2 regions of the Aminobacterium mobile DSM 12262 genome follow, and region 1 is predicted to be linked to the other one. Evidence: a T-box and tRNA genes for the amino acid it is inferred to sense, from the RefSeq annotation. Region 1 holds a T-box; the other holds one or more tRNA genes.
The links. A T-box is a leader RNA that pairs with one kind of tRNA and senses whether it is charged. The one in region 1 lies ahead of thrS (threonine--tRNA ligase), so its partner is inferred to be a tRNA-Thr.
Positions count from the first base shown of each region.

Region 2: it encodes a tRNA-Thr, which carries the amino acid that the T-box ahead of thrS (threonine--tRNA ligase) is inferred to sense. The anticodon was not compared.

Region 1 is NZ_JAFZ01000002.1:73,341-77,716, forward strand. It holds gene infC (translation initiation factor IF-3) at 1-218, opposite strand, end outside; gene thrS (threonine--tRNA ligase) at 397-2,301, opposite strand; T-box leader at 2,346-2,575, opposite strand; gene dut (dUTP diphosphatase) at 2,637-3,077, opposite strand; gene K360_RS0107145 (polyribonucleotide nucleotidyltransferase) at 3,074-4,376, opposite strand, start outside.
Region 2 is NZ_JAFZ01000001.1:671,250-675,625, reverse strand. It holds gene K360_RS0103220 (sigma-70 family RNA polymerase sigma factor) at 1-216, opposite strand, end outside; gene cobC (alpha-ribazole phosphatase) at 299-949, opposite strand; gene K360_RS0103210 (phosphotransferase) at 985-1,992, opposite strand; tRNA gene K360_RS0103205 (tRNA-Thr) at 2,198-2,273, opposite strand; tRNA gene K360_RS0103200 (tRNA-Glu) at 2,290-2,365, opposite strand; tRNA gene K360_RS0103195 (tRNA-Lys) at 2,370-2,445, opposite strand; gene argH (argininosuccinate lyase) at 2,530-3,927, opposite strand; gene K360_RS0103185 (DUF501 domain-containing protein) at 3,945-4,376, opposite strand, start outside.

The DNA.
Region 1 (4,376 bases):
TGCTGATAACGATATTTACCGTAGTCAAGAATGCGACATACAGGCACTTTAGCCTGAGGAGCAACCTCTACAAGGTCCAGCCCTCTTTCTTCAGCCATTCGTAAAGCTTCTTCTACAGCAGTTACACCTATTTTTACTCCGTTTTCATCGATCAGCAGAACTTCCCTCGCGGTAATTTCCTCATTGACGCGGGGTTCCCCTTCTTCTCTCTTGGCTATAACCTTTCACCTCCGTGATAAATATAAAAAAGGGCCGATGGAAAACCACCGGCCCTCATACTGTACGCACACAAATCTTTTACAGTCTAACCAGGCAACAGCTATTCGCGTCACCAGGTGAGAGGGTGGCCTCTACTTTGATAGAGAGAACTATATCACAGTCTTCTAAATATAGCAATTACCTACAAACAAGAGGGTTAAACTCCTCTTTAAGTAATATATTTAAGAACTTTTCTATAGACATGGCACCGAGATCTCCTTTACTCCTCTCTCGAGGAGCCACTTCTCTATTTGACATCTCCTTTTCCCCAAGGACTACCATATAGGGAATCTTCTGCATTTGAGCGTCACGAATTTTCTTTCCTAACTTCTCATCTCGGCTATCTACTTCCACTCGAATACCTTTATTTGCTAATTGCTCCTGCACTTCCTTGGCATATCCCAAGAAATCTTCAGAAATAGAAAGTAATTTCACCTGCACTGGGGCCAACCAATAGGGGAAAGCGCCGGCATATTGTTCTATAAGTATGCCAAAGAATCTCTCCAAACTTCCTAAAATAGTCCGATGAAGCATTACCGGACGGTGCTCTTTTCCATCAGCGCCTACGTAAGATAGGTCGAATTTCTCAGGCATCTGGAAGTCAAGCTGAATCGTTCCACATTGCCAGGTCCGACCAATACAATCCTCAAGATGAAAATCTATCTTCGGCCCATAAAAAGCCCCATCTCCAGGGTTTATATGATAGTCCATATTAGTTTCCTCTAGCGCCTCTTGCAACGCCCCTTCTGCTACACGCCACTGTTCCTCTGATCCCATGGAATTCTCCGGCCGGGTGGAAAGTTCCATTGTATACTTAAAACCAAAAACGTCTCTGTAAATATACTGACATAATCTCATAATGCCCTTTATTTCATCTTTAACTTGATCTGGCGTACAGTAAAGATGAGCATCATCTTGGGTAAAGCATCGAACCCTCATTAACCCATGCAACACTCCTGATCGCTCATGTCTATGTACTGTGCCAAGCTCCGCCATACGCAACGGGAGATCCCTATAGCTTCGGATCTGGTTTTTATAAATAAGAATTCCACCAGGACAATTCATAGGTTTAATAGCAAAAGGCATCTCATCAATCTCTGTGAAATACATATTATCTCGATAGTGATCCCAGTGCCCAGAGCGGATCCAAAGGCTGCGGTCAAGTATAAGGGGCGTTCTGATCTCGCAATATCCGTTTCTTTCGTGCACCTGCCGCCAGAATTCCGTCAATTTATTGAGAATCACCATACCCTTGGGGTGGAAAAAGGGAAAGCCAGGCCCTTCAGGCTGAATACTAAACAGATCAAGTTCCTTCCCTATTTTCCGATGATCCCTGTTTTTAGCTTCTTCAATTTTTGTAATATACGCTTCCAACGACTCTTCATCAGCAAACGCAGTTCCGTAGACACGAGTTAACATTATGTTTTTCTCGTCGCCCCTCCAATATGCCCCTGCCACTGAAAGAAGTTTAAAGTGTTTTATCCAGGATGTATTGGGGATATGAGGGCCACGACATAAGTCTACATAATCTCCCTGCTTATAGAGACTTACTGTAGGAGCATCTATCTCTTCTATAAGCTCTACCTTATAGATCTCATTGCGCTTCTTAAAAAACTCTATAGCCTCTTCTTTAGAAAGCTCAACCCTTTCAAGAGGAAAAGCTCGCTTCGCTAAGCGATGCATCTCCTTTTCTACTTTTGGAAGATCTTCTTCCGATATAGTTTCCGGCAGTTCCATATCGTAATAAAAGCCATCTTTAATAGAAGGCCCTATCCCAAAACGACTCTCAGGATAAAGAGTCTGGAAGGCCTGTGCCATTAAGTGCGCTGTTGAGTGGCGAAGAATTTCTAACCCTTCCTCGCTCTTTTCATCAACAACTTCAAGCGTTCCGCTCTCATGAATATCTGCCGATAGATCTAGAAGCTGACCATTCAGCTTGGCCGCCACTGCCCCTTTATGGGCACCCCACTTCTTTAAAACGTCTAGAACCTTTCCTTCTTCCAGAGACAATTCCTTGGCATCTGGCCCTTTCAATTCAAACATCTGAATACCTCCCTGCTGAAAATAATTAAGCCCACATCGCTCTTTCTGGAGACGATGTGGGCTTGATCGCGGTTCCACTCCAGTTCCAACTTTTTATTAAAAGTTGGCCCTCTTTGCGCTATAAGGGGCACTCCCCTGCACCTTATCCTTTAAAGGCTTCGATGCCGACTCCAGGATGGTTTTCGTAAAAGTCCGCTGGAAGAGGCTTTCAGCCTATAACCTCTCCTCTCTGTTCAGCTTGAACTTAAACTACTCTTCCCTTCATTGCCGTAGATATTCAGATATGCCTATTTGGCGAGATTTATACTACCTCTGCGCCAGAATGTCAACCAGCATCAATTCATTCCAGTACTTCCAAAACCGCCCTCTCCCCGCTGTGAAAGAGAGAGATTGGAAACTTCTTCCCATTCTAGCTGCACTACGGAAGCTAGAACCATCTGAGCTATTCTATCTCCTGGTTTTACGTGGTAAGGAGACTCACCGTGGTTAATCAAAATAACCCGTATCTCTCCACGATAATCGCTATCAATAGTGCCTGGAGCATTAAGCACAGTGACGCCCGAGCGTAAAGCTAAACCACTACGAGGTCTCACCTGAGCCTCATAGCCTTCAGGTAACTCTATGTACAGTCCAGTCCCTACGCTTCCCCATCCTCCTGGCTGTAGCACCAACTCTTCTGAAGCCCTAAGATCCACTCCTGATGAATAAGGGGTCCCGTATTCCGGTAAAGGGATGTCCTTACTTTGCCGGACAATTTTTACCGAAACTCGTCTCATCGGCGAGGGCCTCCCTGAGAGCGGCGATCCTGCCCCCCTCTTTCTTTTCCACTGCGATCATACCCACCGGTACGGCGCCCAGTGCTTGTGGGACGAGTGGCAGCGGCAGCCGCCACCTGAGAAGCAATAAGAGTTTCTCGTGTTTTTTCTTCGTTTAAAGAGGAGGCGAATCCTTCTTTTACCACCCGATCTTCTTGGTCAAAAAGTTTTTTACGAGTCAAATTCGTCCGTCCCATATCATCTATTTCCTTTACCATGACAAGAACAGCATCCCCCACAGAGAAGACATCCTCTACTTTCCCTACACGATGAGGGCTTATCTCGCTTATATGCAAAAGCCCCTCTTTTCCAGGGAGGCACTCTACGAAAGCACCAAAATTCATTATTCTGGTTACCTTCCCGAGATATATCTCTCCTGGCTCTAACTCCTTCGTTAGCCCCCTGATCATAGCAAGAGCTTTTTCTACCCCTTCGCTGGTCGTACTCGCTATATAAACTTCCCCTGAATCTTCTATATTAATTTTCGCACCAGATTCTTGCGTAATGCTGCGAATCATCTTACCACCTGGCCCAATAACATCTCGTATCTTTTCAGGATCAATATGAGTAACGTAAATTCGAGGAGCATACGGAGAAAGTTCCGTAGGCTGGGAAATGGCCGATCCCATAATATTGAGGATAGTCATTCGACCTTCTTGGGCCTGATTCAAAGCTTTCTTAAGGATATCTCGCGTAATACCTCCAGCCTTATTATCCATTTGCAGGGCAGTAACACCGTCTCGAGTTCCAGCAACTTTAAAATCCATATCTCCATAATGATCTTCCAGACCTTGAATATCCGTAAGGATTTCTACTTTTTCTCCCTCTTTGATAAGCCCCATAGCTATTCCAGCCACGTGCTTTTTTATTGGAACTCCGGCTGCCATAAGGGCCAGACTTCCACCACAAATCGAGGCCTGAGAGCTGGAACCATTGGATTCGAGAATATCAGATACTATTCTAACGACATAAGGGAAATCTACTTCATCTGGAATCATGGGGCGCAACGCTCGTTCTGCCAACGCTCCATGACCAATCTCTCTTCGTCCCGGCCCCCTCATGGGGCGAACTTCACCAACAGAGTAAGGAGGGAAATTATAGTGAAGAATGAAGCGTTTATTTGGCTCATCCTGTTTAAGGCCGTCCAAAATCTGATCATCAACACCCATCATACCAAGAGTGGCAACAACAAGCGCTTGAGTCTCACCTCGAGTAAATAAAGCTGAGCCGTGTACCCGTGGCAATACGTCCACTTCACAT
Region 2 (4,376 bases), on a different contig from region 1:
CACAGCTTTAATAAGAGCCAGCATTCCCTCCTGAACCAGGTCAGGATAAGAAGATGGGGCTACCTGAAACTTTTGCGCTAACCAAAAAACAAGCGGACGATAAGATATAATGAGTTCCTCTCTCGCTTCGTCATCTTTATGACATCGAATCCAGAGGTGAGCCTCTCGTTCTGGAGAAAGGCGCGTAGATCGATTATCATCAAATGTTTCGCCCAACAGTCTTCCCCCTCCTCGCCGCATCATAGAGCGATTACGAAAATTCTACCAGTTCATAGCTTCCTTGTCTAAGTGAAGTTACCTACAACAAAATAGGAAGATCTCTTACAAGTTCACTCTCGACATAAAGATGGGTAGCATCGTTCAAGAATGAAAGCATAGAGAGACCTCGATAAGCCTGAATACAGGAAATAGAACAATTATCTAACCTCATTCGCCACACAAGTGATGAACTTACTCCTAATAAGCTTACTAATGCCGTTCGAATAGTTCCACCATGAGCAACAACAAGAATTCGTTCTTCCTCGCGTGTCATAATCTCCTTAAGGACATTGTCCACACGCTGCTGAACACTACTAAAAGACTCTCCACCTCCAGGGACCGTTGAAGAAGGATCCTGACGCCAACGACGATGCTCCTCAGGGAAACATGCCTCTACCTCTGTGACAGTCAACCCTTCCCATTCTCCAAAACCTATTTCCTCCAGCCCCTTCCGGAGAAGGATCGAGGTGGAAACTTGATGTTCAGCTATAATAGCGGCAGTTTGAGCGGCTCGCTGCAAAGGACTGGAAACAATAAGCTCTGCTTGAAAGGACGCGAGACGCAACGAAACTCTCCTCGCCTGATCAAGTCCCTCTTCATTAAGCGGAACATCACTATGCCCCTGATATCTTTGTTCGTTATTCCAATCGGTACGTCCATGTCTTACAAAAAGAATCTGTTTAAGTGCCAATTCTTATTCTCCTTCATACAATCAACTTCGAGTTATTATACCCCGTTCTCCGATCTCTCTAGAAAAAAGATAGCATTATAAAGAGATTTTTGAAAAAATATATCCCCCTTCGAGGAACTTTTTTCTCTCAGAGAAGCAGCTTCTTTTAAAATCTTTCTGTATATCTCCGCATTTTTACCGCCCTTTATTTCTATCTCAAAAAGGAAGCTAGCTCCATAAACAAGCAAATTCCAGAAATTCCATCCCGCTAAAATAGTGTTATGAGGGATAAAATAAATGCTCTCGATTAAATATCGCGGGATATGCCATGGGGTTTTCCTGAATGTAAAATAGACAGTTTTAAAAATATCGTACTCGAACCCAACTCCTCTTCGCAGGTTTTCATTATCAATAGAGTAAATGGAACCGTCTTTACTTTTTACTAGATTATATGTGCGAATATCCGAATGACGAATGCCCTTTGCAAGGGACACTGGGGCCTCTTCCCTTAAAAGAGAGTATAAAATATCTACATCTGTTTTACTCATGCCTGAAAGCCACACAGACCTCTTTTTTTGGAATAAAGAAAGAATCCTCTGGACATATAGAGAGCTATCTATTGGAGAGTCTACACTAGCTCCATGGAAACGAGACTGGTAACGAGCCATAGCTTTCGCGTATCTAAAAGGAAGTTGTTTCCGCAGCGGAACGCCCTCTATCCATTGAGAAAGAATGTATGGCCCAATCTGTCTATAAACTTTAGGGATGGGAACTTTCTTCGCTTCCAAAAGAGACGTTATTTCTACTATATTTCTGGCAGCCTCCCGAGTCCGAGTCCAATAAAGTTTCATTTTCTCTTTTGTCTTCCGGTCAAATATAAGAAGTGGCTTGGAACCACATCCTTGCCGTAAACGAACAACAAATTCCGGAACATACCCCAGGGCTTTATATAAAATTTCAGCACAAGATTCTCCGCCTGGGAGGCGGAATGTTCGGGCGTCTATAATATACCCTCGCTCTGAATGATGCGTAGAAATTTCATCGAAAAAACGCGATAACAACACTGAGCATAGGCCTCCTTTGTGTTTTGAGAAGAATGTAACTTTATTATAATTAAATCTTCTATGATTAATTAAATATCTAGATATATTATATATAGCAGTATTTTCATGGAAAGACAAAACTTCTCTACGGAGGGGGAAACACAAAAAAAGCTTTGCGCCCTTTGCTTTCCCAGCAACAAGACACAAAGCCTATTTTTCTATGATATGGAGCCGGCGGGCGGACTCGAACCGCCGACCTGCGCATTACGAGTGCGCTGCTCTACCAACTGAGCTACACCGGCAGTATGGACTAAAAAATGGCGGTCCCAACGGGATTTGAACCCGTGTCGCAGCCTTGAAAGGGCTGTGTCCTAGACCACTGGACGATGGGACCGCTTTGGTGAGCCGTGTGGGAGTCGAACCCACGACGCCCGGATTAAAAGTCCGGTGCTCTACCTACTGAGCTAACGGCTCATTGCTCTCAGCTCGTAACCGCCGTTACGCAAGGGTTTATTCTACAGAAAAAAGGCAGCAAGTCAAGCCCCTCTTTAAAAAATCTCAGGATTTCGCCTTGTTTGCTATTATTTTTATACTTTTTATCCAGTTCCACCCATGATCTATTTGGCGATTTACTTCAGAAAAAGAGGTCCCACCATAGGTCTGGCGACGAGATACACTTGTCTTAAGATCCAAGAGTGGAAGAAGATCCTCTTCCACTTCTGGGACGAGATCTTGCCATTCAGAGAGGGAAAGTTGAAATAGGGAACAGTTATGGTCTAAACAGTAACGTACAACCTGTCCTGCCTTCCAATGAGCCTCTCGGAAAGGGATTCCTTTGCCGACAAGATATTCCGCTACATCCGTAGCTAATGTTAATCCATTTTGAAATCCTAAAATCGCCCGGTCCTGATCTGCCTCTACTTGAGACAGGAAAGGAGGAAAGATAGAAAGTATAGCTTCCACTGCGGTAAGAGAAGCCAGAAGCCCTCTTTTATCTTCCTGAAGATCTCTATTATACGTCATGGGTAATCCTTTTAAAGAAATAATCAAATCGAGAAGATGCCCTATTATTTGCCCTGTTCGCCCACGAGTTAATTCGAGAACGTCAGGATTTTTCTTCTGCGGCATCATACTCGAGCCAGTACAAAAAGCATCTGGAAGATTAATCCAGCCAAATTCCTGAGAGTTATAAATAACCAGGTCTTCAGAGAGACGACTACAATGGATGGCAAATCCCGTAGCGAAATAGTGATAGTCGAGAAGATAATCTCGCTGCGCAACAGAATCCAAGCTGTTTTCTGAAGGGGACTGGAAACCAAGGGCCTCAGATGTGAAAAAGCGATCTAAGGGCAATGTAGAGCCCGCAAGAGCGCCAGATCCAAGAGGGCACTCTTGCATGCCATCTAAAGCTGCCTGAAGGCGTGTATAGTCTCGCCGAAACGCCTGGAAATGAGCCATCCAATAGTGACCTAAACTAATAGGTTGAGCTTGTTGCAAATGAGTATACCCCGGCACTACCACATAAAGATGCGCCTTGGCTCTCCCAAGCAAAACTTCAAGAAGGGCTCTCATCTTTTCTTGAAAATCTGCGAGTTTATCTCGAAGGAAAAGGCGAACCGTCGTTGCTATTTGATCGTTACGGCTTCTTCCTGTGTGGAGCTTTTCTCCAAGAGAGCCGAGAATCTCTGTAAGTCGATGTTCAATGTTCATATGTACGTCCTCCAGTTCAATGGAGGGCTTGAATTTGTCCTCTTCAATTTCGCGCAATATCTGTTTGAGCCCTTGTTCCATCCGCAATCCTTCGTCAGGTGTCAAAAGACCTACAGAAACAAGCATCTGAGCGTGGGCCAAACTTCCTTGTATATCAAAAGGGGCTAGGCACCAATCTACGTCTAGAGACTGGGAATAATTCAGAACTATATCAGCGGTATTCTCACTAAATCGCCCTTTCCACATAATATTAATAGCCTCCCTTACATTAAACATCCTTGTTGCATAGGAGTGGAACAATCTATCTCATGGAAACGACGTGCCAGCCATGTTCCTGCGGGATGATATCCAAGACCTAACCAAGAAGCCATCTGAAGATGAAGACACTTTACATTGAAGGAGTTAATATTCTGAATGCCGCCTATCCCACCACTTTGCAAGGCCGCCCAGAGACATCTTCGACGTTTACGAAAAAAAATTTTAGTTCCTAAAGACAGCAAACTTAGCTTTATCATTCGATGTGCTAAATGATACTGCACCCACTTTTGGAGTGGGACTCCAGAGGAAAGAAAGGATTCCATGTCTTTTACTCCTTGTTGGGATTCTAGCTCCCCGCATTTTTGAACAAGGAAAGGACAACTTAACCAAAATATGGTAGGGAAAGGTTCTTGCCTCTTTATTGGGTTACAAATGAG